Regions from separate parts of the Neobacillus sp. MER 74 genome, predicted to be linked through region 3. Evidence: predicted binding sites of a transcription regulator. Region 3 holds the regulator's gene; each other region holds the start of a gene.
What was found. The regulator Rex, encoded in region 3, represses fermentation and respiration genes when NADH is low (regulators of the CRP and FNR family bind a similar motif). The targets are predictions, from matches to a motif close to TTGTGAAATATTTCACAA.

Region 1 (10,429 bases), on a different contig from region 3:
GATAAGAGAAGGAGGAATATAAAATGAAAGCAGAAAAAAAGTTGAACAATATCCTGGAAATCGTGACGCCATTAAATGAACGATTGAATAATGAACCTTTAAGAGTATTGAGTGAAGAGGACTGGAAGTTTTGGAAAGAAAATGGTTATGTTGTAATCCGTGAAGCGATTCCAAAGGATCATATCGATCGGCTTGTGGGTTTGATCTGGGAATTTGAAGAAAAAGATCCTCATGATCCGTCCACATGGTATTCTCGTCCTGCACGGGAAATAGCCATGAAAGAACTGATGAACACCGGAATGGTGGAGTTGTATAACCATCAATATTTATGGGATAACCGTATGTACGAAAAAATTTACAATGCGTTTGTGGATATTTGGGGTACTGAAAAATTATGGGTGAGTATTGACCGATGCAATTTAAATCTTCCAATGAAACCAGGTCATGAATATAAAGGATTTATTCATTGGGATGTGGATACTTCTTTAGACCCGATTCCTATAAATGTCCAAGGGGTATTGTCTTTAGTGGATACGGATATCGATATGGGAGGGTTTCAGTGTATTCCGGAGCTGTACAGAACGTTTGACGAATGGGTAAAAACCCAGCCTGTTGATCGAGATCCGCATAAACCAGATACAACTGGCTTTACCCCAACAAAGGTAGTAACAAAAGCCGGTGACTTGTTAATTTTCAATAGCATGCAGCCACACGGAATACGTCCAAATTATTCTGAAAAAGCACGGCTGGCACAATATATCTCCATGTTTCCAGCGCAAGAAAATAATCAGGAATTAACAGAAGCGAGAATCCAATCTTGGCAAGAAAGGATTAAGCCTGAGGGCGAGGCTTTCCCAGGAGACGCACGAAATTGGGAACAAGTGAAATATGATAGAGCCCAGCTTACCGAATTAGGTGAAAAGTTATTGGGTTTAAAAAAATGGTGAATCACTAATTTTAATTGTCAGATAATTAAATGACAAAAACTTCTAAACCCTGAGAGGAGGATTTGAAAGATGGCTAAAACAAAAGTAAATAATATTCTTGAGATTGATATTCCATTGAATGAACGTCCTAACAATGAACCATTACGAGTGTTAACGGAAGAGGAATTTAAATTTTGGAGAGAAAACGGTTATGTGGTCGTTCGAAATGTTGTCCCTAAAGAAAATATTGAACGAACTGTGGATCTTATTTGGGAGTTTGAAGAACAAAACCCTAGTGATCCTTCTACTTGGTACAGATCACCACGTCGTGAGCATCAAATGACAGAGTTACGTGGAGCTGGAATGGTAGAGTTATATAACCATCAATACTTATGGGACAATCGATCCTATCAAAAAGTATACGATGCCTTTGTAGATATTTGGGGAACTGAGAAATTATGGACTAGTATTGACCGATGTAACCTGAGTTTCCCTAATAAGCCTGGAACTTTTGAATTTGAAGGGTTCATTCACTGGGATGGTGATACTTCATTAAACCCGCTTCCAGTTAATATTCAAGGGATTCTTTTCTTAACAGATACGGATGTAGAAAATGGTGGATTGAATGTCATTCCTGAGTTATTTAGAGATTTTCCTGAATGGGTAAAAACTCAACCGGTAGATCGAGATCCTTATCATCCAGATTATACAGGCTATACACCAACACCTGTAACTTTGAGAGCAGGAGACTTGTTAATCTTCCATGTCATGCAGCCACATGGTTTACGTAGAAATGTTTCGAGTACACCAAATATTCATCAATACATTTCGATGTTCCCGGCACAGGAACACAATGAAGAATTAAAACAATGGAGAATTACACAGTGGAGAGATAGGGAGATTCCAGAAGGAATTGCATTCCTAGGAGATCCTCGAAATTGGGAGAAAGAAAAATACCCGCGAGCAGCACTTACTGAATTAGGTGAGAAATTGTTGGGACTTAAAAAGTGGTAAATGATTGACGCTTTAAAAACCTATGATTGTGGTTATGAAGACTATAAAATAAGTGAGGGAGCGCCATAATAAACAAAAACACCAGCCATTTTTTTGTGCTGGTGTTTATTTGATTTAATAGAGAACACGCCATAAATAAAAGGTTGCATAAGATTCCCAATTTCTCCATGGGATAGAAAACTTTAAGATTTCTTCTTTGGTTGGCTTTCTATCCATATTAAGTATGGTTTTAATGGCATTGATTAAACCTGCATCATCGATAGGGAAGGCGGCAGGGAAGCGCAGGCAGCGCATCAGCACATAATTAGCTGTCCATGGACCAATCCCACGTATTTTAATTAAGCTTTTTTCGACCTCTATAAAGTTTTCGGCTTCCCTTAATTTTTCTTTAGATAATTCACCGCTGGCCATTAATTGCGCAATCCCAATAATATATTCACTCTTTTTAACAGTCATTTTAATATCTGCCAGGTCAATAGGTGTGAGTTTAGCAATTCTTTTGTAGGAGGGGAAGATCCAATATTTTTTGCCTTCCCATTCGATTGACTCACCGAATTTTTCTACAAATTGCTTCTTTAATGTGTAGGCGAAGCTTAAGTTAATTTGCTGCCCTAAGACACCCCAACAGAGCGCCTCAAACAAATCAGGGATTCCGATGAGACGTAATCCATAAAATTTTTCTACAGTCATTTTAAGGAATGGGTCTGTTTTTGCGATTTGATAAAAGGGAGTTAAGTCATTATCAAGGTCAAACCATTCTCGAATATATTGGACGACATCTATAGTCTCCTGCGGTTTACCTTTTAAAAAGTGTACAACCATTTGATTTGAATCATTGACTTTTATTCTGACAAGGGTTGGAATTTCATCAATTGCAATGACCCTTGTAATGGTATCATTTTCAACTTCATACATACATTCATTTTTATTCCGCTCTAGATAACCAAGGTTTGCTTTCAGGTCAAATTCTTCAGGCAGCGGAATGATTACTTTGGATGATTCCTCTTCATAGGTATTTCTAGGATTCGTCACTTTATCTCCTCCGGCATTTTGCTATAATCTATTTTTATCATAAAAGTGTAGAAAACAATGTTTCTATCTTGATGCTACAATCAAAAATCTATTATTTTCCACTTGAATAAGTGTATATTGATTATGTAATTAAAGCTTCTATGAAGGATCTAATAATGAAGGTGAGGAATCATTGTTGAAACCAAAAGTTATTGTCTATAAAAAAGTCGATCCAACCGTTTTGGTGTATGTTCGTAAAGCCTGTGATGTTATTTATTTTGAAGACTTAGATGCAAACACACTTCCTGAATTTTACCAAGAATTAAAGGATGCAGAAGGAATTCTAGGCTCGAGCTTAAAAATTGATGAGAAGTTTTTAGAGCAGGCCCCTAACCTAAAAGTAATAAGCAATATTTCAGTTGGCTACGATAATTTAGATCTTGAGAAAATAACAAAACGAAAAATTATGGCAACCAATACACCTGGTGTTTTATATGATAGTGTTGCCGATACCATTTTTGGCTTATTACTAGCAACAGCAAGAAGAATGCCAGAATTAAACCAGTTGGTCAAGTCAGGGAAGTGGACATCGAAAATTAGTGAAGAGCAATTTGGCGTAGATGTTCATCATAAGACATTAGGAATTATCGGAATGGGAGGAGTAGGTTCGGCTATTGCCAAACGGGCTCATTTTGGCTTTGATATGCCTATTTTGTATCATAATCGGACGCGAAATCCAGAAGCCGAACAAACCTTTCATGCAACCTATTGTTCACTTGAAGAAATTTGTCAGCAAGCTGATTTCATTTGCTTAATGACGCCGCTAACTCCAAACACTGTTAAACTCATCGGGGAAAAGGAATTTAAATTAATGAAGAAATCAGCCATTTTTGTCAATGGTTCGCGCGGGGCTACGATAGACGAGGATGCCTTAGTTTGGGCTCTTCAAAACGGAGAGATTTTAGCTGCAGGACTTGACGTGTATACACAAGAACCAGTAAACCCAGATCACCCGCTGTTGAAAATGGATAACGTAGTCACATTGCCGCATATTGGTTCCGCAACCTATGAAACACGATTGAAAATGGCTAAACTTGCAGCTGAAAATCTAGTGCTTGGTCTCCAGGGAAAACAGCCGCCTTCCTTAATAAATCAAGAGGTGCTAAGCGAAGTCCGATAAATAAAAGGCGTAAAGAATCATTAAAAAAGTGATTCTCTACGCCTTTTTTATCTAAGATGAGGGGAACATCCTCAAAAATCCATCAGGTTTCGGACAATTGGTAATATACAACAATCATTTTCGGGTGCCTGACACCAATTATTATGATAATCTAAATATGGTATGATAGTATTAAATTTGTTTAGAATTACTTCTTAGGAGAGGATATTATATGAGTAATAATGAGGTACCTTCTCTACAGAAGGATGGAAGGTCTATTATAGTAAATCAACGAAATCTATCTAGTTTAATGACTGATCTAAAGTTACTATTTAAAGCAAATGTTTTAACCGCTAATGTCCTGCCGGTTTTTGCAGGATTCTGGTTAGCTTTATATTTTACGGATGTCCCTCTCTCAAGTAATGTGGATTTATTACTTTTGACTATTTTCGGAAGTACAATGGTGATTGCCGGGGCACTTGCGCTCAATAACTGGTACGATGTTGATATTGATACAGTAATGGATCGTACAAAGAATCGTCCAACGGTGACTGGGAATTTCTCACTTAAGCAAGTATTAATCATTGGAATTTCACTTACCGTAGTTGGGTTTATTTTATTACTGTTTACGACATTCGAAGCTGCGTTATATGGTTTCGTCGGATGGTTTACTTATTGTTTTCCCTATACCATGTGGTCGAAACGAAAGTATACCTTTAATACCATAATTGGCAGTGTGTCTGGTGCGGTTACACCTTTAATTGGCTGGACAGCAATCGCACCTGGATTTCAAAAGGTACCAATGATCTTGTTTTTAATCTTGTTTATTTTTCAAATGCCGCATACCTTTGCGATAGCCATTAAGAAATATAAAGAATATAAAGCGGCTGGGGTGGCGATGCTTCCCGTTGTTCGTGGACTCTCCGTGACTAAACGGCAAATGGTCATGTATATTGCTTGCTTGTTTCCATTGCCATTCTTTTTAGATTCACTTGGAACAACCTTTATGGTCATAGCTGCTTTGCTAAACGCAGGGTGGTTGGTGGTAAGTATCAGCGGTTTTTTTATCAAAGATAACCATAAATGGGCCCAAGTGAATTTCTTATACTCAGTTAATTATATAACCATTATCTTCCTCATGATGATTGTGGTTACCTTACCGATCTTCCATCGGTAAAAGAAATTATATGAAAAAGTCTCATCGCTGTAGGCAAATACAATGCCTACAATCGATTGGACTTTTTTTTTATTAATCGGATCTTTTAAACGTATTTATTTTTTTAAATGGGAAGATGTGTGATGCGGTTCACTACACTGAGAATGGTTCCCAACTATGATATAAGTATGAAAATCACAAAGGGGATGATTCGGAATGGGAGCTGCAAAAGGAAACAACAAAAAGAAGGCAGGCGAAGTTCAAGAAGCACCGTTAAAAGGAACATGGATTTCCGTAAGTGTTGTGGGAGTAGTCATTCTACTTACGTATTTCTTATTATATGGACTTTACATGTCTAGAGTTTAGGGGGGATTTGGAATGAAGATGCATCTTGATGAAAAAATTTGGCTGACCTTAAGTTTTGGGATAATCATGATTTTTATGTTTATCACAGGCTATCAAGCATTTGCCTTGGATATGGCTCCACCAAGCAATAAGGAAATTATTGATCCACAAAAAGTGGACCAAATCGCACCATTCGATAAACCAGGTGTTACTAAAATTGGTGAAAATGAATATGAAGTTGTGATGACTTTACAAGTATTTAGCTTTAATCCAGGTAATTTTGAAGTTCCTGCTGGTTCTACAGTGCATTTTACACTAACCTCCAAAGATGTGGTCCACGGCTTTGAGGTAGCTGGAACAAACGTGAATGCAATGGTAATGCCGGGACATATTCAAAAAATCACCCAAAAGTTTGATAAACCAGGCACTTACTTAGTGTTATGTAACGAATACTGTGGGGCTGGTCACCAAGCAATGAGTACAACGATTACGGTTAAATAAAGGGGGGAAAGAAAATGCAAACAGCAAAATCACCTACACTAAAAGATCAAGCAAATAAAGTAATGGGAATCAGTAAGGAAGATGCCGTTTTAACAAAAACATATATCATTGTAGCATTTACAGCACTACTTTTAGGCGGAATATTAGGACTGCTGCAAGGACTAAATAGGTCAGGACTTCTAGAATTGCCATCATGGCTTAACTATTATCAAGTATTAACAGCACATGGTTTATTATTAGTTGTTGTCTTAACTGCCTTCTTTACGATTGGATACTTTTATGCATCACTTTCCCATACTTTAGGAGGACTGCTGCCGAAAGTAAGGAAGATAGCTTGGATTGGTTTTGGAATGAAGATTGTCGGCTTTATTCTATGCATAGTGCCAATTCTAATGAACGAAGCATCAGTTATGTATACATTTTATCCGCCGATGGCAGCACATCCGGCTTTCTATATCGGGTTAGTATTCATTGCCCTAGGCGTTTGGATGTGCTGCATTGGGGCGTTTATCAATGTCGCTAATTGGAGAAAAAACAACAAAGGTCAACATGTGCCTATTCTTGCTTACTTTGCAACCGGTGTGTTTATCCTTTTGTTCTTTGCTCTAATTCCAGTTGCAATTGAAGTTTTAACCATTATTCCATGGGCCTTTGGGTGGGTTGAAACAATTAATGTCATGGTTGCTCGGACACTATTTTGGGCGTTTGGACACACGCTGGTTAATATTTGGTATTTAACGGCCGTGTCTGCATGGTATGTTGTTGTACCAAAAATTATCGGTGGGAGACGGTGGAGTGATACCTTAACCCGTGTGGTTATTATTGCCTTAGTTGTAATGAACATCACTGGTGGATTCCATCATCAGATTATTGACCCCGGAATTTCTGAAGCAGTTAAATTTATGCATGTATTTATGAGTTTGGCGATTGGTTTCCCATCATTAATGACCGCATTCGCTATGTTTGCTGTATTTGAGCGGACTGCCAGGAAACAAGGTGGAAAAGGTCTAATTGGCTGGTATAAGAAAATGCCATGGGGGGATGTTCGTTTCCTAGCACCATTTATTGCTATGGTCGCCTTTATTCCAGCAGGTGCAGGCGGGATTGCCCAAAGTACAAACCAGCTAGACCAAGTTGTTCATAATACCATGTGGATTGTTGGGCATTTCCATTTAACACTCGGAATGTCGGTGGTAATGACTTTCTTTGGAATTAGTTATTGGTTAGTTCCTTATATTTCAAAACGTGTTCTAACTCCACAAATAAATAGATTAGGCGTAATACAAACTTGGATCTGGACAATTGGTATGATATTTATGTCAGGTGCTATGCATTGGGTTGGATTACTTGGTTCTCCTCGAAGAACATCCTATACAACCTACGGCGATAATGCAACAGCATTAAGCTGGGACCCGTATTTAATGTGCTTAGCTGTGGGAGGAACACTATTAATTATCGGTGTTATTCTTCAAGTGTATGCTGTTGTCAATATGATGTTCTTTGCGCCAAAAGGTGAAACAGAATTTCCGATTGCGGAAGAGGAAGAAAATGCAACCAAAACACCATACTGGACAGAGCGTTGGGGCCTTTGGATTGTTGTTATGCTATTAGTTGTAGCCATGGCCTATGTTATCCCATTAACGGAATTTATCGTCAATGCCCCTCCGGGGTCACCACCGTTTAAAACATGGTGATTACGAAAAGCTAAAAGCCAGTAGGCGCTTTATCTGGAAGGTTTTCAATGAGAGAGATAGCTCGGGTGGCTAAGGCTATCTCTTTCCACTTCAAAAAATAGATGTAGGAAGTGATCTTCATGATCAAAAATAGACATCATACATTTGCATGTTTGCTTGTTATCTTATTTGGCTGTGCATTGTTTTATTTCGGAACAGATGGTTTCACAGCTTTCACGGCAGAAACTGCGCGGGTAAAAGAACTAATTGACGATAAACCCCAATTCCCTAATGTAACCTTAGAAGACAGCAAAGGGAGGGAATATTCTATTTCTGAATTTGAAGGCAAATATGTATTTATTACCTTTTTGTATACGTCCTGTACAACGGTTTGTCCTCAATTAGAAATGAATATGTCGAAAGTTTATGATAAGGTACCAAGCAAATATATGGGCAAAGATATTGTCTTTTTAAGTATCAGCTTCGATCCTTCTAGGGATGACCCAGCCACGTTGGAAAAATATAGAGGCTATTTTAATAGTGACGGTGAAACATGGAGGATGGCAAGAATTGCAAATAAAACAGAATTAGATGCATTGTTAAAAGCATTTGGTGTGATTGTCATTCCCGATGAATACGGTAATTTTGCCCATAATTCAGCTTTTTATATTGTTGATAAAAAAGGCAGACTTCTAGATGTTTTAGACTACAAAAAAACGGATGAAGCTGCTAAAAGGCTTACAGGGATTCTTGACATGGAAGCGGGGGAATAGTTATGAAGCAATCACTATATGGCTTATTGATCCTCCTATTCCTTGCACTGCCTCCTGTGGCAAACTTAATGGAATCTGTCATGATTATTCACATGCATATGCAAATGCCGCTGTTAATTTTCACCGGATTTCTCCTTGCCCGTATTTTTCAACTACGATTCCCACGATTTTTTGAAAAATGGAACGGAAATGGAATACCAGGAATCATATTGTTTATCATCATCGTCGCTTATTGGACACTGCCAAGGTCAATGGATGAAGCATTAACTTTACAGAGTATGGAAGTGTTTAAATTTACTAGTTTACCTATATTGGCAGGGATCCCACTAAGGGATAGCTGGAAAAAACTTAGACCTGTTGGTAAACATATCACTTTTTATTATTTTATTATCATGTTTTCCGCAATGGGGTGGTTATATATATATTCCCCCGTGCAATTATGTAACAACTATTTAATTATTGAACAAATTACTCTAGGCTGGGGATTTATTACAACTGCAATCTGTATGGTCATTTATTTGCTCTATAAGGCTTTTGTCGATCCTAAGAAATACGAGTAATGTATTTTGTGATTTCCAGCATAAAAACATAAAAAACTGTTAGGAACCAAGATCCTAACAGTTTTTTGAATTAGATATTTATTAAAGAATCCTAAGGTTCGTTTGTTATGGTTGCCCTCTTTCGAGCCTTCAGAAACTTGATTACATTTAAAACAATGGTCTTGACTACGGCATAAAACGGTACTGCCAAAACCATTCCCAAGATACCAGCTAAATTTCCGGCAGCGAGCAAGACGATAATGATTGTCGCGGGGTGGGTATCAAGTGATTTTCCAAGAATGAGCGGAGATAATACATTCCCTTCCACCTGCTGGGCTATCACAATAATTAAAATAACTAATAAAGCTTTTGTGGGTGAATCAAATAAAGCTACAATTACAGCGGGTGCACCGCCAAGAATGGGGCCGACATATGGAATGATGTTGGTAAACGCAACAATTACGGCCATAACTAGTGCAAATGGCAGATCGATAATCAGGTAGCCAATAAAAGCAAGTATTCCTACTGATAGGGCAACAATAACTTGCCCTTGTATATAGGAGGAAAGTGTTTCACCCGTCTCTTTCAACATAAGCAATCCTGCTTCCCGATATGATACAGGAAGGAATTTAGTTACAGCCTTAGGGAACTTATGTCCGTCCTTAAACATATAGAACAGTAAAAACGGAACGGTAGCTAGGATGACAGCAATATTGGCAAACACACCAAGGATATTGGAAATACCGCCAGTGATCCTATCCGGCAAGGTATTCGCATAGGCAATCAGTTTTTCTTTACCGGTTTCCAAAAGATCATTTTGCTCCTCCATGATCCATTTGAATTCGGAACTTCGTGAAAGCTTATCAAAATACTGCAAGGTTTTGTTGGCATAATCAGGAAGTGCATTAGCAAGTGCGGTAAATTGCTCTGTGATGGCAGGAACCAAGTTGCCAATCGCTAAAACAAGAATACCAATAAACACTACATAAATTATTAGGATGGCAAGAATTCTTGGCACTTTTTGGCGCTGAAGAAAATTAACGATTGGATTTAGTAAGAAAAAGAGAAATCCGGTTATCAGAATTGGGAAAAAAAGAGTAGAGAAAAAGATACCGATCGGCATAAATAAAAATGAAATCTTTGTTGAAACAAAGATGATGGTTAATATTAGAAGGATTTGGATTAACCCATATTGGAATTTTCTTTTTGACATTATTTTCCCCTTTTTTCAATTGGCTGTGTTAAACTTGTCTGTTGATTTCCGTTCCAGGCGCTTCGCTTTCCGCAGGCGTTGCGGGGAGCCTCCTCGGCGCTTACAGCGCCTGCGGGGTC
Region 2 (10,429 bases), on a different contig from region 3:
AGGGGAATTAGGAATGAACATATCCAATTAATTGGATTAGTTAAGAACGACACCTAACATAAAACATACTCCTTTAAACACTAAGTTTTTAGAAAAATTTAATTCTTATAAAGAATATAATAACTGACAACACTTGTCAATTTAGTATTTGCTTCATTTTATAGAATATGCAAATAAAAATCCAATGCTCCGTAGAGAAGGATGAAATGATATAGTTTTCATTTTCAGGTCCTTGGGTTTGTTCACAAATTATCCATATCTTTTTTCTGCTAACTTCTTTATCTTAAAAGTAGGAGGGATATTTATGAAAAAGATTTATTTAATTTGCAGTCTTGCTGTGCTTATCGGAATTGCAGCAGGAATTTCTTTCTTTCTCGTACGTGATGCAAATGCTAAAATACCTGCAGAGGTTACATTGATAAACCAAAATGGTGATTCTTATAATTTTGGTAAGGATAAAACCAAACTAAAACTTGTAGAGTTTATCTATACCCATTGCCCTGACATTTGTCCTACTACAACACAAAAGATGATTGCCTTGAAAAAAGATTTTCAGAAGGTTGGCGTTTTTGGGAAGGATATTGAATTTTTGACAATTACCATTGACCCTTATAGAGATACACCACAAATATTAACCGATTATATGCAAGGATTTGAGATTGAAAATAATGAGGATTGGTTATTCTTAACAGGAGATAAACAGAACATTAAAAAAGACCGAGCAGAGATCAAAAAAGTCACCGATGCCATGCAGTTTCAGTTTAAAGATCCTGGAAACGGCCAATTCGTACACTCCACCTTTACCTTTTTAATTGATGAGAACAATAAATTTATTAACAAGTTTCCAATGGGAGAAGACTTTGACAAACAAGAAGTCTACGATCAAGTCATGGATGAATTAGAGTAACAAAAAAGCGATTAGTCCGTTTGGAATAATCGCTTTTTAATTTCTAGATTTTGTCCCTAGCTTATGTTTGTTATTTAATTCACAGAAGAAGGGTAATTTTTTATTTTCTGCAGTGACAAGAGGTAATTGGATTTTGGTTTGGTTAAGCTCGCTTTAATACCAGCCTTTTTTAACTTGTTAACAAGTTCAGTTAGTTGATTTTTTGTCATCCATCTCACACCTTCTTTTACTTGCTTCTATACCCAATTCTACAACAAAAATATGAATAAAGTGTGAAATCGGATAAATTTTTTTAGAAAATTTTTCTTATAAACTTTTTATTGACGAAAAGAATTCGCTCTTCTTCTGTTTTAATGGTATAATCAGTAGATATTTTGTTTTGGAGGATGTTTTAAATATGATTACTGTAAGTAACGTAGGTTTACGATATGGAGACCGAAAATTATTTGAAGATGTAAATATTAAATTTACACCTGGGAACTGCTACGGACTAATCGGTGCCAATGGTGCAGGAAAATCAACCTTTTTAAAAATTCTATCTGGTGAAATTGAAGCACAATCAGGAACTGTTCAGCTCGGACCTAATGAACGGATGGCTGTGTTAAAACAAAACCATTTCGAATATGAAGAGTATGAGGTCTTAAAGACGGTTATCATGGGTCATACGCGCCTGTATGAAGTCATGCAAGAAAAAGATGCAATCTATATGAAGGAAAACTTTACAGATGAAGACGGTATGAAAGCCGCTGAACTTGAAGGCGAATTCGCCGAATTAAACGGCTGGGAAGCTGAACCTGAAGCGGCCATCCTTTTAAAAGGTCTTGGTATTGGAGAAGATCTTCATTATAAAACAATGGCGGAATTGACAGGTTCTGAAAAAGTGAAGGTGTTGCTTGCACAGGCTTTATTCGGCAGACCTGACGTTTTACTACTGGACGAACCAACAAACCACTTGGACATTAAAGCAATCCAATGGCTTGAGGAATTCTTAATTAACTTTGAAAATACTGTAATTGTTGTTTCCCATGATCGTCATTTTTTAAATAAGGTATGTACACATATCGCTGATCTTGACTTTGGTAAAATTCAAATCTACGTGGGTAACTACGATTTTTGGTATGAATCAAGCCAATTAGCATCCAAGTTAACTTCCGACGCTAACAAGAAGAAAGAAGAAAAGATTAAAGAATTGCAAGCTTTCATCGCACGATTTAGTGCAAATGCATCTAAATCTAAACAAGCAACTTCAAGGAAAAAGTTACTGGACAAAATCACTCTCGATGATATCAGGCCTTCCTCGCGCCGGTACCCGTTTGTTGGCTTTACACCAGACCGCGAAATCGGAAATGATTTATTACATGTCGAAGGATTAACAAAAACCATTGATGGGGTTAAGGTCCTAGATAATATCAGTTTCTTTGTAAATAAGGGGGATAAAATTGCTCTTGTTGGTACAAACGAACTTGCAAAAACAACCCTTTTTAAAATTCTAATGGGTGAAATGGAAGCAGACAGTGGTACCTTTAAATGGGGAATTACCACTTCACAAGCTTATTTCCCTAAGGATAACTCTGAGTACTTTGAAAACAGCGACTTAAATCTCGTGGATTGGCTCCGTCAATTCTCACCTAAAGATGACAGTGAAAGCTTTTTACGTGGATTTTTAGGTAGAATGCTTTTCTCTGGTGAAGAGGTGCTTAAAAAGGCTAGTGTCCTTTCCGGAGGAGAAAAGGTTCGCTGCATGCTTTCTAAAATGATGTTAAACGGCGCAAATGTTCTTTTATTAGATGAACCAACCAACCATTTAGACTTAGAATCAATCACAGCATTGAATAACGGATTAATTAATTTTAAAGGTTCATTGCTCTTCGCTTCTCATGACCATCAGTTTATACAAACAATTGCTAATCGAATTTTTGAATTAACCCCAAATGGCTTAATGGATAAACAAATGAGCTATGATGAATATTTAGAAAATGATGAAATTCAAAAACAAGTAGTTGAAATGTATAAATAGGGATAAAAGGGTCACCTCGATTGAGGTGACCCTTTTTCATTAGCTTCTCTTTTGTTTTCTTCTAGATGAAGGTTCTGTTCTAGAACCTGTCTCAGTTGTTGTTGTTCCTTGTCCCTCCACTTGAGAGGAAGCCAAGCCTATCGTTGATGGATCCTTTTTACGTTTTCCCATATTTGTACACCTCCCCTATTAGTTTTTGGAGGATTAATGCTAGTTATTCCGAATAATTCAGATAAACTGAGGCAAGATAAACTAGAAGAGGAGGTGTTTTGTATGGCAAAAATTGGTGTAGAACAATCTCTTACACAAGTTCAACAAGTTCTGCGTGAAAAGGGACATGATGTAGTTGAATTAAAGCAGGAGTCGGACGCCCAGAATTGCGATTGTTGTGTTGTTACAGGACTAGATTCAAATGTAATGGGTATGCAGGATACCAGTACAAAGGGTTCTGTTATCGATGCAAACGGACTATCCGCTGACGAAGTATGTCAACAAGTTGAAAGCAGACTACAATAATTGATCCAAATTCAAAGACTAAAGGGTTTACTTTAGTCTTTTTTGTTTTCATCTTTTATGTATAATTCTATTTGCTATAATGCTATTCGCAACAATATTACACAAAAATAAGCCATGATAAGGCCTCACTTATCATAGCTTTTTCATTTTTCTAAAATTTCCTAGTAAGTTTATTTTTAAAACCAATTATAATCCCTATTAATGCAATAATTATTACACCATATATGAGATTAATATTGGATAACTGCTTTTCTTTTTGTTTCTTTTTAGAGGATGTTTCATTTTTCACTTCAACCTTAACAGGAACTGGTTCTTTGAATTTAAGTGGAACGAACTGAACTACTTGTCCATTAATATTACTTTTAATAGCAAGTACTCCCTGATTATTTAATACCCTTGTACTTCCTTTGGTGGATTCTGTAATTAAGGTATTTTTTTCCGGGAAGTATTCTTTATTGTCTAATTTATAAATATCACTTTGCAATAGTGTTACATGTTGAAAGTTTTTAAATCCATAATTAAACAAGCTGGCCGTATCATCATATTTATCTCTTGGCAGTTCAGAGTTTAGAACCACAACAGTCAGCCTTATTTTCGGATTAGCTGCAGTAGTAGCCAATGTTTGTTTTGCTTTAACTGTATATCCTGTTTTCCCCCCAGTTACTCCTGGGTAGGCAAACTCCCCTTTCAGCATTTTATGGTGGGTCAGGATATTCGTTTTCCATGATTTCCCGTTCCACTTTAGCACTTTCGTTCCAAAGATTTCTGCAAAGACAGGATTCTTGATCGCATAATTAGTTATAATTCCCATATCCCTTGCCGTGGTATAATGGTTCTTATCAAACAAACCATTGGGATTGATAAAATGGGTGTGGTTAACACCTATAGTTGTTTTTAAATAGTTATTCAAATGCACAGCAAACTGTTCGACATTTCCATCTATGTGTTCTGCAATGGCTACAGCTGCATCATTACCTGAATTAACTAACATTCCCTGGATCAATTGCTTTAAAGTGATCTTTTCCCCTTCTTCTAAATAAACCCTTGTTCCATCTTGCCTCACAGCATTGGCACTAACCGTAACCATGCTATTCAAATTGCCCTTTTCAATCGCATAAATTGCTGTGGCTATTTTTGTTAGACTTGCAGGGTACATCTTTTTATCTGCATTTTTTGCATACAGAACAGCACCCGTATCAGAATCTAAAAGTATAGCCCCTTTACTTTTTAGGTTAGGTTGTCCATTATTAGCAGCTATCGGGCTTAAATGGTTCGAACAAACAAGTAGGATTACAAAGATAACGGATACAAATTTTTTCATTAAATAACACCCAACTTTTACATTATTTCCTATTAAATCTTAACAGATTGTATTGCAAAATAATAGATTAAATTAGGATATCTATTGGGAATCAATTACAGAAATAGAAAAATCGGCTGGTATCACACCAACCGAAAATTGGACTAGTTTCTTTTTTTTGATATAAGCATAGTAATTTGCGACATGATCATCGGTAATGATGATTTTCTCCGGTATGCCAAGTATTTGGGTTCCCAAATGTTTGTATATTTTTCTTTAAATTTACGCAGACCTTGGAAGTGGTAAAAAAAATGGCCATGCAGGAAAATTTGCGCAGCAATTTTCTCGCTTAAAAATGAGAATCTTGAGAGTCCTACATTTGCCAATGGTGCCATGCCCATATTGAAACGAGCATACCCTTGTTCTTTTGCCCAATCAAATAAACACAAAAAAAGAAAATCAATTGCACCTGATGCGGCTTCTGGTTTAAACCTCATTAAATCAACAGAAATCGTTTGATAATCATCATATACATGCATAATGCTCATAAAACCAAGAATCTGCTTTTGTTCATTTCTTACAATCGCAATTGGTGCCTTATTTAAATAATCCTCAGAAAAGAAACCTAGTGAAAAACCTTTTTCCTCTCTTCCTTGCAGCCATTCATTAGATATCTCTCTTAATTCTTCTAAAAGGTCTATTGAATGTGGAGGGGTTATCATCTCGTATGAATAATCAGCACGAACAAATTTATTTCGTAATGCACGCAACCCTTTCATTTTGGATCCTGATAAGGAAAAGTATTTCAAATCTACAAATGCCTCTTCACCTAACTTAAAAAAAGCAAAACCATGCCCATGCAGATAAGGAAGCATATCATCACTAACTTGATAAAAAACAGGCGTATAGCCATGTAAATCAGCAATTTCCTGAAACTCCTCTATTGCATTTGATATTTCGTCTTTTTCCCCTATGGGATCTCCAAGAATGACCAGCTTGTCTGCAAATTGCTGAAAGGAAATTAATACATTCTTTTTACTGTTCCAAAATATAAATTTATCATGTAAAAAGATTAAATGCGATAACACCTTACCTTGATACTTCGATAAATGGTCAACAATATCTTTTTCACGGTTTTCAGATCGCTCTAAAATCCAACTTTTCGGCAAACTGATTAAATATCCAAACATAAGAATGAATAGAGCGATAACAAGCCCAATTGCTGCACTCATAAATAAATCGTGATAATCAACTATTACATAGGGTAAAAGTTTGGGTGGTATTTCTATTTTAGAAATCGGTAAATTCAGATAACCAATTATGAGATACATTGATGTAATTACAAGAATAATTATTATATCAAAAATCGTTTTTCCCCAAGTTAACACATAACTCTCTCGATAAAATTGACCCTTTGACATCCGGAGCAACAAGGCGACAATAATTAAAAAGATCGCTTCTTCATAATCAATTCCTTTAAAGATAGAGAACAATGCGGCCAGTATTAAAGCGAACATCGTTAGCTCGTACGCTCGCTTAACACTATACTCAATTCCCCGGGATAAACCTAATAGTAAAAATCCAGCGGCAACAGATAATTGGTGCGAAACATTAATAATTGGAAAGGATAAAAGTTCTTGTGCAACCTTTAACCGGGACATAATTCCAGGCACACTAGCTGATAACAGCAGGATTAGACCAGAAAGGAAAATCAGCATGGTTAAAATGACATGACTTAATCTTTGTACCACGGCTTTAGGAAGATCATTCCAAGTTTGATTCCATTTTTTCCAATAAAGCTTAATAAAGAAAACTAGGCTAATAAAAAATGGGAGAAAGTAATAGCCAACCCGATAAAATAGTAATAATACAAGTACCTTTTCTTCAGAGAAATGTAAATCTTGCATCCCCCAAATAAATACCAAATCAAAAGAACCTAAGCCGCCTGGGATCATACTAATAATACCGGCACATGCAGCTACAATATAAACAGGAAAAAGATTTGCTGCAGAGATAGAAATTCCTAGAGTCCGGCATAAAATCCAAATGGCTAAAAATACTGCAAACCATTCGATAATGGATATCATAATTAGCTTCAAGGTACTATTGGCACTAACTAGCGATGGACTTCCTTTTCTTGATTTTAAGATATGTATAAATAAAAATAGTGGTAAATATAAACCAACACCCACAACTGCAAAATAGAGCCATTTTGTGTCAACAAACAACGGAAAGTTACGAAAATTGTTTGTGACGATCCATGATAGCACTGAAATACCAGTTAAATAAAATAATGATACGGATGCAATAACCCCTAAAAGTTTGCGCTTGTCCGGTTCGTGCTTATGAAAGAAATACGTCCGTAACATTGCCCCGATTATTCCACCAAAGCCAATTAAATTTGAAAACGAATTAGCAATAAATGATTGCTCTAATAAATCTCTGATTGGAACTTTTAATTTTAATATTCGTACTAGAACCACATCGTAAAGCAACATGGGTAAGACAGCTATAAAGGTGATAAATATTATAAATAGAAGGCGCCCCATATCAAGTTGACTTAGTTCTTCCTTAAGTAAGTCCATATTTATGTTTTGAGTAAATTTTTTGATTTCGACAATTGCAAAGATTAACAGTAACAATGGAAAAATAAATTTTAGCGCCTTTAATATTCTTTCTTTTCTAATCCCCAACAAGCTAACCACCTAATTATTTGCGAATTAATTAGCAACATCTAATTTACATAGAAACACATTTCCTGTTTTTACTATAAACTTTTCTAATAGAAAAACAAAGAAAAATTATCTCACTCTATAGGGTGTTACTTCTTATTCTAGACATTTTTATTTATGTTCAACCATGTTTGAAGGTATAAGTGTTAACCAAAACAACTCAAATCTCACAAAAAAATAGACAAGTTTTCTCCCCCACTTAGCATAAGTATAAAGTAGGACAAATTTATGAGGGGGTACGAAATGAAATTTTTAGTCTTTAAAAAGGAAACACTTCTATTCTTTGTCGCAATAGGGGTTGTACTTTTCTCCCTGTCAGCCTGGTTCATGTTAAAAGCCGGGGATATAACTGTTTTTAATCAGCAATCGAAAGATATCCGTGAAATTCACATGGTTACTGCAGAATTCAGTACGAAAATGAAAAATGGAAAAGAAATGGAGGCTTATCGCTGGGATCCCGGGACAGTATTTTTAGAGAAAGGTGAAAAAGTAAGGTTATTTATTAGCGGAATCAACGGTGAAGAGCACCCCTTTTATATAGAAGGAACTAAAATAAAAGGGACCGTCAAAAAGGGCGAAGAAACAATTGTTCCCTTACAATTTGAAAAAGAAGGTACGTATCGGTTAATTTGTGAAGTCCATTCCGATCGCTCACATAATGGTCCAATGATTGCTTATATAGTAGTGGATTAAAACAGGGGATTCTTCTCCTGTTTTTTTTCATGATAAAAGAACTGCTGTTTCAATCTTTTTTAATGGTAACACCTTGTTTTTATAAATTTCTTCATATATAACAGTTTTGAAATTTACGAAGATAATTATAGTACAGTTTGGAAATTTATTCTATAAAACTATATTAACAATCTGATGACATTACTAATTATCCCCTTTAAATAGGACTTCACAAAACGTTAACAATTGTTACTAATATACGTGCCTTTTTTCACAAAAAACCTGTTATACTCGATTTATAGAAGAAACAACCAAACTGTTATATTGTTTTATAAAAAATATGAGGTGATTACTAATGGAACAATGGACTGGATTTACAAAAGGTGCTTGGTCAAAAGAAGTAAACGTTCGCGATTTTATCCTTAATAATTTTTCTCCTTTCGAAGGGGATGATTCATTTTTAGCAGGTCCTACAGAAGCTACCACTAAACTTTGGGCACAGGTAATGGAATTAACCAAACAAGAGCGCGAAAAGGGCGGCGTATTGGATATGGACACTGAAACCGTATCTACAATAACTTCCCATGGACCTGGTTACCTTAACGAAGACCTTGAAAAAATTGTTGGTGTACAAACCGATAAACCGTTTAATCGTTCCATGCAGCCATTTGGTGGGATCCGTATGGCGAAAGCAGCTTGTGAAGCTTATGGGTACCAATTAAACCCTGAAATTGAAAAAATCTTTACTGAGTTCCGTAAAACTCACAATCAAGGTGTTTTCGATGCCTACACAGATGAAATGATGCTTGCTCGTAAAGCTGCAATTATTACCGGTCTTCCTGATGCTTATGGACGCGGCCGCATTATTGGGGATTATCGCCGCGTTGCTCTCTACGGTGTTGATTTCTTAATCCAAGAAAAGCAAAAGGACCAAAAGAACACTAGCAAGGTAATGACTGAAGATAATATGCGCCTTCGTGAAGAACTTGCTGAACAAATTCGTGCATTAAAAGAACTAAAGGAAATGGCAAGCAGCTATGGATTTGATATTAGTCAACCAGCTAAAAATACGGCTGAAGCATTCCAATTTGTGTACTTTGGATACTTAGCAGCGATTAAGGAACAAAACGGTGCCGCGATGAGCCTTGGCCGCGTGTCAACATTCCTAGATATTTACGTAGAAAGAGATTTGAAAAACGGAACAGTAACCGAAGAAGAAGTACAAGAAATAGTCGACCACTTTATTATGAAGCTACGTCTTGTAAAATTTGCCCGCACACCAGATTATAATGAATTATTCAGTGGAGACCCTACATGGGTAACAGAATCAATCGGCGGTATGGCAAATGATGGTCGTTCCCTAGTAACGAAAAACTCATTCCGCTTCCTGCATACATTAGACAACTTAGGTGCTGCACCAGAACCAAACTTAACAGTTTTATGGTCACCGCAGTTACCCGAAAACTTTAAGAAATATTGTGCGAAAATGTCCATCAAAACTAGCTCGATTCAATATGAAAACGACGATATTATGCGCCCAGAATATGGGGATGACTATGGAATTGCTTGCTGTGTTTCAGCAATGGAAATTGGTAAGCAAATGCAGTTCTTTGGTGCCCGTGCTAACCTTGCAAAAGCACTCCTATACGCTATTAACGGCGGCGTAGATGAAAAATTAAAAATTCAAGTGGGACCACAATATCAGCCAATTACATCTGAAGTATTAAACTATGAAGAAGTCATGCAAAAATTCGATCTTGTGATGGAATGGCTTGCTGGTCTTTATATCAACACCTTAAATGTCATTCACTATATGCATGATAAATACAGCTATGAAAGAATTGAAATGGCCTTACACGACACTAAGATTCTTCGTACGATGGCAACAGGTATCGCTGGTCTTTCCGTTGTCGCTGATTCACTAAGTGCGATTAAATACGGTGAAGTCAAGGTAATCCGTGATGAAAATGGTCTGGCGGTTGATTTCGAAACAACTGGGGACTTCCCTAAATACGGAAACAACGATGACCGAGTCGATGCGATTGCTGTAGAAGTGCTTAAAACCTTTATGAAAAAACTTCGTAAGCACCAAACTTACCGTGATTCTGTTCACACACTATCAATCTTAACGATTACATCTAACGTAGTCTACGGAAAGAAAACCGGTAATACACCTGATGGACGTCGTATGGGAGAACCATTTGCACCAGGTGCTAACCCGATGCACGGCCGTGACACAAAAGGAACACTAGCTTCACTATCTTCAGTTGCGAAGCTTCCATACA
Region 3 (10,429 bases):
TCCTACAAAGTAACCCGTAGTAATCATTGCGACTACAACAGAAGCACAAACAACCGCATATCCAGGTGTTACGATCTTAACTACATCCTTAAGCGGAATATAAAGCATCCCTAAACCAACCATTAATGGCCATGTTAAACTTGATGATACAAATTTATATAAGTGATACGCACCTTGTTCCATTTTAGCTGGCATTACCTTAATACTTTTTACTACTGCTGCTGCAATAATCATTAACACTGGTCCAGGAATTCCAAGAAATTTATTTCCAAGTCCACCTAAGATAAAGAAACTACATGCTATTAACAATCCTGCACCCATAAGTGGGAAATCAACCGGCTTATCAATCGTTGCGGCTTCTGTGATTCCGTCGCCGCCTTTTGTTTTCACTATTACGCCATTACCCGTAAGATGCTTCTTTTTCTCACCTAACCGCGATAAAATACCTGCACAAACGATCGCAACAATATTTCCAATAACCGCAGCTGGGATTAATTGCCCTACAAATGTTTCTGAGGATTTTCCGAGAACCTCCGCGTAGCCTAATGAAAGGGGTAAAATCCCTTCTCCGATTCCTCCACCAATAATGGGAACCACAATATAGAATAAGGTGTGTTTCATGTCATAACCAAAAAGCAATCCAACAAGAACCCCTACGATAACAGAAGCAATGGTTCCAAAAATAAGCGGGATAAACATTCGTGTGAAACCTTGAATTAAGACTCTCCGATTCATCCCAAGAATACTTCCGACTACTAAAACAGAGATATATAGATAAAGGAAATTTGATGTTTTCATTAATTGCGTAACCGCATTCATTCCAGTTGTGTTAATCACACTAAAATAGACTAATATAGATGGGACCAACAGTGCTAGAATTGCCGGACCGCCAATATCCTTCAAGACCGGAATCTTCATACCAAGGTCACCAAGTAAAATCCCCATAACAATAATGATGGCAAAGCCGCCAATCATGTCAGCTGGAAGCAATTTATAGACAGCTGAAAAGTAGACAACAGCTGCGATAACGATATAAAGCGGCAGTGGAATAACCCCTATCTTCATACTGCCAATTTTACCTAAAAAACCTTTCTTTTCTTCCTTTTCCCCTGAAACAACCGTAAGCGGTTGCAATTTTCTAACTGGTTCCATAAATTCCATCCCCCTATTAAATTTATGTCTCTATCATATTCCCGATTGAAACGCTTTCATAGTTTATGTAAATTTAATAAGATTTTTGTAAATAAAAAAAGTAAGCAGTTTTCGGCTGCTTACAAAAAGGCTTTGATTAGATGTTCTTTCATTTGATTATATTCATGCTGGTATACAGGTCTGCCGACGGTACCGTAAATTACCTTCACATCAAGAATTCCGATTTCCTTTAAAAAGTTTAAATACTTACGAACCGATACCCGAGAAATGCCGACCACCTTTACAACGTCCTCTGTTGAAAACGGAGCATTTTTTAATTCCTGAATGGCTTCCCAAATTTGTTTTAAGGTGTCTTTTGTCAATCCTTTCGGGAGGTCTTCGATAAGAGACTTTTCCTCTCGGTGCAGGATCTGCTGGTCCAGTACGTCTTGATTAATTACATGTTGTGTCTGAATAATCTCTGTTTGGTTCTTATAGTCAACTAACGCTCTGCTAAATCGGTCAAATTCAAAAGGTTTAATTAAATAATCTACAGCTCCGTACCTCAAGGCTTTTTTAATCCGCTCCATGTCTGACGCTGCTGAAATAATAATTACATCGGTCTCTTTCTCATTTTCGCGGAGGTAGGTTAACAGCTCTAAACCTAGTTTCCCCGGCATAAATATATCAAGCAAGATAAGATCTATTTCTAGCTTTTCCAATTTCATAATCGCCTCATCTACAGATGCAGCCATTGCCATCAATTTAAATCCAGGGACCTGCTCAAGATAGCGTTTATTGAATTCAGCCACCATTGGATCGTCATCAACGATCATCACTCGGATCATTTCTGTCCCCCTCCCCATCATATGGTATATACACGGCGAAAACGGTCCCTTTTTCAGGCTTTGATGATAGAATTAAATCCCCGTCCAACTTTTTAACCGCCTGCGAAACGAGATACAATCCTAATCCTCTATTTTCGCCTTTTGTGGAGAATCCTTTGTTGAAAATTTGGTTTTGTATTTCTTCACTCATCCCTTTTCCGGTATCTTTTACTTCAATTGTTAAAATATCATCTGCATAATCAAGGGAAACTGTTACTTTTTTGAGTGGACAACCGCTCACAGCCATAATCGCATTATCAATTAAATTACCTAAAATCGTAATCAGTTCATGTGTTATATCAGAATCCTCGGGTTGAGGAATTGGTTGTTCACACAAAACTGATAACTCTGTCCCCGATTCCCTTGCATAACTTAACTTTCCAATTAAAAAGCCTGCTAATACAGGGTCCTTTATTTTTTTGGTCACAAAGCCAATTTCGTTATTGCGATGATTAACCGTTTCATTGATGTATTCAACAACTTTTTCATAATACCCTGTATGGACCATCCCTAAAATAACATGAAGCTTATTCATATATTCGTGTGCCTGGGCTCGAAGTGCATCGGCGTAAGTTCTCACTCCAGTCAGTTCTTCGGCGAGTACTTGTATTTCTGTTTTATCGCGAAAAGTTGCAATGGCCCCTACGACCTTATTCCCAACAATAACAGGGACTCGATTAGTTAAAATGGTCATTCCATTTAAATTCTGTTCTTCATCCAATTCAGCTTTACCCGTTTGTAAGAGATCTTTTAAGCGCGTGGTAGACAAATACCTTTCTATATTTACCCCCATCGGATTATCCGGCAGTCCTGCCTTGTGAAACATCTTTAAAGCAGCTCGGTTGACAAGTGTTATCTTTGACTCTTGATCAACCGCGACAATTCCTTCTCTGACGGATTGAAGCATAGCGCTTCTTTCTTCTAATAATTTTGCGATCGCAAACGGCTCAAGCCCAAGTAAGATTTTTTTGATATATCTAGCTAAAATAACAGCCCCAAGAACACCGATTAATAGACCGATCAGGGTTCCAATATAGATCCCAGTTCGGCTCTTTTTGACGGCCTTTTCCACATTATCCAGCGAAATCCCAACGGCCACTGCCCCGATTTGTTTCCCTTTTTCGTCCTTAATGGGTGTAAAAGAGCGTAATGAAGGTCCCAGCGATCCCTTTGATATTGACGCATGCTCTCTTCCTTTTAAAACAGGTCCTTCATCTCCACCCCTGAATGGCAACCCTATTTTATTACTGTCGGGGTGGGATTTTCGAATGGCATTCATATCCATCACGACAATAAAGTAAACATTTGTAACTTTCCTCATTTCATTTGCATAGCTTTGAATGTCCTTTTCATCGCGTTTCCCACTCATCGCCTCAATCACAAGCGGACTATGTGCAACCATGCGAGCTACACTTCTTGCTTGCTCCGCCTGATTCTTTTCCGTCTCTGAAGCAATTCTGGAACTTATAAGTAAATCCGTTATCAACAGCGAAAAAGTAACCACTACACAAACGAATACAATAATTACTGATTTTAAACTCCATCTGCCCCTTCTCATATTTCCCTCCAGCTGTGCCGGGTGTCAGGCACCATCTTGATCATCCCTTGATGACAATGTAATCATTCAGGTAAGTAAACGCAAAAAAGCTGCAAAGCTTGCTATGACAGAACTTTGCAGCATTGGAAGCTTTCTTTAACTTATCAGTAATATGGCTCCTGCTAAAATAGGGGTCAGGACCATCGCACTTTTTAACACGGGCTGAGGTGCAAAGTCCGTAAACTTGGCCCCGACATAAGAACCAATCATGGTTCCTGCCACCACTTCAAATAACAATGGGAAGTTCAAGTATCCTTGAAAATAATAGCCAGCTCCCCCTGCTAAAGCGATGGGCAGAATAACAAGCATGGTTGTACCCACAGATTGTTTAAGCGTAAGTCCCAAGATTAAAAGCAGTCCGATTTGAATGAACGGTGCAGCACCAATCCCAAATGTCCCAGACAACAACCCGGTAACCAAACCGACTAGCGCTGCTTTCTTAATGAGAAGAAGGTTGCTCGGTTCGTCTTTTTTATAGTTTGCCTTAATTTTTTGAACGATAAACAATCGTACGACCAAGATCAAAGCGGATAGAAACAACATCCCTGCGGTTAACCAATGCAAGGAATGGATGGGAATCAAACCAGCTAGCTTTGAACCAAAATAGGAAGCAATCGACCCAAAGCCTCCGACAATTAGACCCGTTTTAATCGAAATATTTCCTTGTCGAAAATGACTGTACGCACCTGACAAGGTAGTAAACACCATGGCAGCTAAAGATGTCCCTAAAGCGACATGGATGGGAACTCCAAAAACCACTGTTAAAATGGCAATAATAAAGCCAGAACCTCCTGCTCCGACAAATCCTAATAATACCCCAAGTACAAACATAGTCAGCACGACCGCCAACTTCATCCCCTCCAATTGCAAAAACCCTAGATGTCACTCTAGGGAATGTGTGATCTATAATCCCGATAGTAATCGCTTGCAAATAAACTACCTACATCTTAGTCCAGCCCTCAGTATTTTGATAGATTATGTAATTAAAAAAAGCAGGGTATGAAGCATACAAAAGAGCTCTCCACAAATGTTGTGAAAAGCTCTTAACTAAATTACTATTCTTCTTCCTCTAATTCCACCGTCGGATAATGCTTTAAAAAATAAACAAGCGATTGCAGTTCCACTGCTAAGTCAATATGATGGACTCTAATTTGCGGGGGAACATTTAAGCGTGCTGGCGTAAAGTTTAATATTCCCTTTATATTTGCACTCACAAGTCGATCAGTAATCATCTGTGCAACTGGGGCTGGAACCGTTAATATCGCAACGGATATACCTCCCTCAGATAAAACCTTCTCCAATTCATCCATTTGATAAACCGGGACCTCGCGAATTTTCGTTCCCATTTTTTCTGGATCCACATCAAAGGCACATTCTATTTTCGTGTTATTATTCTTTAAAAAATTATAGTTTAAAAATGCTGTGCCCAGATTCCCTACCCCTATTAAAGCAACCTTTGTTAATTCATCCTGGTCCAAGGTTTTACGAAAGAAGGAAATCAAATAATTGACATTATACCCATAACCTTTTTTTCCTAAAGCTCCGAAATAAGAAAAATCGCGGCGAATCGTGGCTGAGTCGACCTTTACGGCTTCACTTAGTTCGGCTGATGAAACCCTTTGCTTACCGGAAGAATGCAGGTTTTTAAGAAATCGGTAATAAAGGGGCAGCCGTTTGGCTGTCGCCTGTGGTATTTTCATTGTTTCATTACTCATAATCTCCCACACCCCATGGATAATTTAGTTAAAAATCATTTAACTTTTTCGTTTCTCTTAAAATCACCATTTTTACCGCCTGTTTTTTCGACAAGATATGTAGGGCCAATCACCATACCTTTATCAACAGCTTTACACATATCATAAACCGTTAAAGCGCATGCTGACGCAGCTGTTAACGCTTCCATTTCTACACCTGTATTCCCCTTGGTTTTAACGGCTGCCGATATATTTAAGCGATAATTCTCTTCTGTGTCCTGCTCCCAGGAAAAAGATATATTAACCCCCGTTAAGGGGATCGGATGACACATCGGAATCAAATCCCACGTCTTCTTTGCTGCCATGACCGCAGCTACCTGTGCCACTGCTAAGACATCACCTTTTTTTATCGCGTGATTCGTAATTCTATCGTAAATTTCTTTCCTAACTGTAATACTGGAATGAGCAAGTGCCGTCCGTGCTGTTTCTGGCTTATCACTGACATCGACCATTTTTGCTCGGCCTTCTTCATTAAAATGCGTTAATTCTGCCATATAAATAATCCTCCCTTCAAATCATACACTATTTTTCCTTATCTGTCTGTGAAACTTTGAACGAAATTCAAGGTTTTTGCCGATTTAACACCTTCATCCACCTAATCTGCGCCTCAGTTTATTGCCGATATACGGGGAATAAGGTACACTAAACCTATGTAATAGAGGTGAAAAAGAATGATTTTGTTACAGGTTAATCAACTACAAAAATATTATGGTGCTGACCTAATTTTATCGAATATTAAATTAGAATTACAAACTCGAGACCGTGTGGCTCTAGTTGGTCGCAACGGGGCAGGAAAATCAACATTATTGAAGATTATTGCTGGCCACTTGTCACATGATGGCGGTGAAATCATCAAACCAAAAGAAGTAATGATTGGCTATTTAGCCCAAAATACTGGTTTAGAGTCCACTTTGTCGATATGGGACGAGATGTTGACTGTATTTGAACCGCTGCGTTTAATGGAAAAGTCACTTCGGGCCCTTGAAGAGCAAATGGCCGATCCTAATGTATTTGATGATACTGGAAGATACGAGAGAATCCTAAAAGAGTACGACCATCTTCAAGTGAAATTTAAGGAGCAGGGTGGATATCAATACGAGGCAGAGCTCCGTTCTGTACTCCATGGGTTAAATTTCCCTGATAAATCCTTGATGATATCAAGTTTAAGCGGCGGACAGAAAACGCGTCTTGCCCTTGGTAAACTGCTATTAACTAAGCCTGATATCTTAATATTGGACGAGCCGACCAACCATCTTGATATTGATACCCTGTCCTGGCTGGAGCAATATTTACAAAGTTATCACGGGGCCATTTTGATTGTTTCCCATGACCGCTATTTTTTAGATAAGGTGGTTACGCAGGTATATGAAGTGTCCCGCAAGCAAATTCAACGATTCACAGGCAACTATAGTGCCTACCTAGATCAAAAAGCGGCCAATTATGAGCGTGATTTAAAGCTTTTTGAAAAGCAACAGCAAGAGGTGGCAGATCTTCAGGATTTTATCAACCGGAATTTGGCACGTGCATCAACGACCAAACGAGCCCAAAGCCGCCGCAAAAAGTTAGAGAAGATGGAACTGATGGACCGCCCCTTAGGAGATGAAAAATCGGCAAACTTCTCGTTTGAAATTGAAAAACAAAGCGGCAATGACGTGTTAACGGTCGATTCCCTTGCTGTCGGTTATCAGGGCGAAAAGGTCTCAGAAGCCATTTCATTTCGTGCCTATAAAGGAGAAAGCATTGCCTTAGTTGGCCCAAATGGAATTGGTAAATCAACCTTATTAAAAACAATTATTAAAAAGCTTCCTGCCCTAGACGGAACCATTCTCTATGGAACAAACCTTTCCATCGGATATTACGATCAGGAACAGGCTGAATTAACTTCCAATAAGCGTGTTTTGAATGAACTCTGGGATGATTACCCGTTAAAAAACGAAAAAGAGATTCGAACGGTTCTTGGTAATTTCTTATTTTCCGGTGATGATGTCTTAAAAATTGTCTCCACTTTAAGCGGCGGGGAGAAAGCTCGACTTGCTTTAGCTAAGCTTATGTTGGAAAAAGCCAATGTTCTAATTTTAGATGAGCCCACCAACCATTTGGATTTAGATAGCAAGGAAGTTCTTGAGAATGCATTAATCGATTACCCTGGCACAATTCTTTTTGTCTCCCATGACAGGTACTTTATTAACCGAATTGCCACAAAGGTCTTGGAACTGAGCCGCCATGGCAGTACAGAGTATTTAGGGGATTATGATTATTATGTAGAGAAGAAATTGGAGCAGGAGGAGCTTGCTGCCCTGGCGCTGGCGGATATTCAAAAAGGGTCTGCACAAATGGAAGCATTTGAGAAAAATACTTATCAACAGGATAAGGAAAGCAAGAAACAAGAACGTCAGCGAAAACGGAAATTAGAAGAAGTGGAACAAAGAATTGAAGAACTGGAAGAGCAAATTCAGGAATTCGAACAGCAGTTATGTGATCCAGATATCTTTCAAAATCATGAAAGAGTATTAGAAATCAACATAAAAAATGAAAAAGCCAAGGCTGAACTCGAGCAACTAATGGAAGCATGGGCGGAATTGGCAGAGTAAAAACCGAGCAGTGCTTGGTTTTTTCTTTTTGGCTGTGTTAAAGGTTAATGTTGATTTTGGCACTCTGTTGCTCTTCGTTCCAGGCACGAAGACTCCTGTGGGAGTACGGGGCAGGGGATACCCCGCAGGAGCAAAGCGACGAGGAGGCTCCCGGGCACGCCCGCGAACCGCTTGTGCCTGGAACAGAAATCAACAGACAAGTTTAACACAGCCTTCTTTATAATAAGACATATATCGACAACATTCGATATAAACACCTTTTAAAAAAATTATTCACTTTTCCACAAGCTTATTCACATTGTGAACAGAGTATTCCCAATGATATTTTTAGTTTTCCACAATATCCACAATAACTATCCCACTTATCCACATTATACACAGAAAACAATCCACTTATCCACATTTAAGATTATTTTGATGGAAGTTCAAAAATTCTTATCAACAAAAAAACTCTTCTTATCCAGAAGAGTTTCTAATTATATAATTCAATATCTAATCCAGGATTGGCGTTTAACGTCAAATTTGCTCGAATTCCCTTTTCAAACATCACACTTCCAGCAGCAGCGATCATTGCTGCATTATCTGTACATAGTGATAATGGCGGGATGACTAATTCAATCCCAGGTTTCTTGGAAAAAACCTTCTCTAACGCCTGTCTAAGTCCTTTATTCGCTGCAACCCCGCCCGCTACCAATACTTGCTCTACGCCGTATTCTGTGACCGCTCTTTCTGTTTTTGTGACTAAAACTTCAATGACGCTTTCTTGAAAACTTGCAGCTAGGTCTTCAGGGGCGATCACCTCACCTCGTTGCTCCGCATTATGGACCGTATTAATAACAGCGGATTTTAAACCACTAAAACTAAAATCATAGGAGCCTTCCTCCAGCCATGCCCGAGGTAAGTTAATCGTCGGATTTCCAGACTGAGCCAGGCGGTCAATATGAGGGCCTCCAGGGTACGGCATATTTAATGTGCGGGCTACCTTATCGTAGGCTTCCCCTGCAGCATCATCTCTAGTTTCCCCAATCACTTCAAAATGGCCATGTTCCTTCATATACACCAGTTCTGTATGCCCGCCAGAAACGACAAGAGCGAGGAGCGGGAATTTCATTTCGGTTACCAGCCGATTTGCATAAATATGGCCGGCAATATGGTGAACAGGAACGAGTGGTTTGTTCTCAGCAAAAGCTAATGCTTTCGCGGCATTTACCCCAATTAAAAGGGCACCGACCAGCCCAGGGCCCTCTGTGACAGCAATCGCATCAATCTCAGCAAACGAAATATTAGCTTGCTTTAAGGCTTCCTCGGTAACAATGGTGATTTGTTCAACATGGTGGCGGGAAGCAATCTCTGGCACAACACCACCAAAACGTTTATGACTTTCAATTTGAGATGCCACAACATTTGCCACAATCTCACGGCCGTTTTTAATGATTGCGACAGCCGTTTCATCACAACTTGTTTCAATTCCCATAATCCATTGATCTTTTATCATAAATTTACCCACATCACTAAACCATCTTCCTGATTATCTGAATAATAATTTTTACGGATTCCTCCATTTTGAAAGCCTAGCTTTCGATAAAGAGACTGTGCCACATGATTGGTCACACGTACTTCAAGTGTCATGGTCTTTGCTCCCATCTCCCGGGCTACTGACATCATTTTTTGCAATATAGCTTCCCCCAGCTTCCGGCCCCTATATTCAGGCAAGATTGCTACATTCGTCACATGGGCCTCGTCAATGACAATCCACGCTCCGCAGTATCCAAGAATTTTATTATTTTCTTCTAAAACGATATAAACAGCAAATCGATTATTGTGTAATTCATTATAGAAAGCTTCACGACTCCATGGGGTCGTAAAAGATGCATGCTCTACTTCTAAGATCTGATCAATATCCTCTTCCCTCATATTACGAAAAACAAATGAATCTACCATAACTCTCTATTCCTATCCATTTCATATTTTTCCTTTCGCTTCTAACCATTTCGCTTCAGCCTCAGCTAAACGAATATAATTTGGGACAAAAGAATGTATGTCCTCTCCAGGTTTATCCTTGCCAAGAAGGGCAAGCTCTGATGGACGAGGATTATGTTCTGTGATCGCTGCAAAAACAGCCTGTGATTCCAAATGGTCAGCGATTGTTGCTTGATGGAGTAATAAATCATTTCCGATAAATAATATAGATTTACCGGCTCCTTTTAGAGACTCTGCCCAATCGGCTAACATGACCAAGCGATCCTCTTTAACTGTTAGGAATTCACTGCCATGATTTTGGTATAATCCCGTATATACTTGTCCCCTTCTAGCATCAAAGAGAGGCGAAACATAGCCATCAAAATAACGGCTGACACCTGATGCTAGAATTTCAAGGCTGGAAATACCGACAAGTGGAATGTTTAGGGTCCATGCTAACGTTTTAGCAATAGTTACCCCAATTCTAACTCCTGTATAAGAGCCTGGCCC

Region 1: the regulator Rex is predicted to act here: its motif matches at 5,405-5,422, upstream of M3610_RS02870 (cytochrome c oxidase subunit 2A).
Region 2: the regulator Rex is predicted to act here: its motif matches at 8,404-8,421, upstream of pflB (formate C-acetyltransferase).

Annotation. Positions count from the first base shown of each region.
Region 1 covers NZ_JAMAUV010000001.1:583,637-594,065, reverse strand. Annotated here, with positions in the region: gene M3610_RS02895 (phytanoyl-CoA dioxygenase family protein) at 24-947, shown strand; gene M3610_RS02890 (phytanoyl-CoA dioxygenase family protein) at 1,017-1,940, shown strand; gene M3610_RS02885 (DNA-3-methyladenine glycosylase family protein) at 2,055-2,972, opposite strand; gene M3610_RS02880 (2-hydroxyacid dehydrogenase) at 3,148-4,131, shown strand; gene cyoE (heme o synthase) at 4,343-5,287, shown strand; gene M3610_RS02870 (cytochrome c oxidase subunit 2A) at 5,483-5,632, shown strand; gene M3610_RS02865 (cytochrome c oxidase subunit II) at 5,645-6,112, shown strand; gene M3610_RS02860 (cbb3-type cytochrome c oxidase subunit I) at 6,127-7,806, shown strand; gene M3610_RS02855 (SCO family protein) at 7,926-8,558, shown strand; gene M3610_RS02850 (hypothetical protein) at 8,561-9,118, shown strand; gene M3610_RS02845 (AI-2E family transporter) at 9,210-10,310, opposite strand; gene M3610_RS02840 (hypothetical protein) at 10,310-10,429, opposite strand, start outside.
Region 2 covers NZ_JAMAUV010000017.1:22,375-32,803, reverse strand. Annotated here, with positions in the region: gene M3610_RS21170 (SCO family protein) at 305-907, shown strand; gene M3610_RS28065 (hypothetical protein) at 982-1,116, opposite strand; gene M3610_RS21165 (ABC-F family ATP-binding cassette domain-containing protein) at 1,305-2,924, shown strand; gene M3610_RS21160 (YuzL family protein) at 2,964-3,095, opposite strand; gene M3610_RS21155 (YkuS family protein) at 3,198-3,440, shown strand; gene M3610_RS21150 (D-alanyl-D-alanine carboxypeptidase family protein) at 3,592-4,761, opposite strand; gene mprF (bifunctional lysylphosphatidylglycerol flippase/synthetase MprF) at 4,905-7,433, opposite strand; gene M3610_RS21140 (cupredoxin domain-containing protein) at 7,716-8,165, shown strand; gene pflB (formate C-acetyltransferase) at 8,500-10,429, shown strand, end outside.
Region 3 covers NZ_JAMAUV010000030.1:1,212-11,640, reverse strand. Annotated here, with positions in the region: gene M3610_RS25040 (2-hydroxycarboxylate transporter family protein) at 1-1,152, opposite strand, end outside; gene M3610_RS25035 (response regulator) at 1,272-1,979, opposite strand; gene dcuS (DcuS/MalK family sensor histidine kinase) at 1,957-3,576, opposite strand; gene M3610_RS25025 (sulfite exporter TauE/SafE family protein) at 3,712-4,464, opposite strand; gene M3610_RS25020 (redox-sensing transcriptional repressor Rex) at 4,671-5,330, opposite strand; gene moaC (cyclic pyranopterin monophosphate synthase MoaC) at 5,366-5,863, opposite strand; gene M3610_RS25010 (ABC transporter ATP-binding protein) at 6,041-7,960, shown strand; gene M3610_RS25005 (hypothetical protein) at 7,989-8,183, shown strand; gene tsaD (tRNA (adenosine(37)-N6)-threonylcarbamoyltransferase complex transferase subunit TsaD) at 8,433-9,455, opposite strand; gene rimI (ribosomal protein S18-alanine N-acetyltransferase) at 9,452-9,901, opposite strand; gene tsaB (tRNA (adenosine(37)-N6)-threonylcarbamoyltransferase complex dimerization subunit type 1 TsaB) at 9,923-10,429, opposite strand, start outside.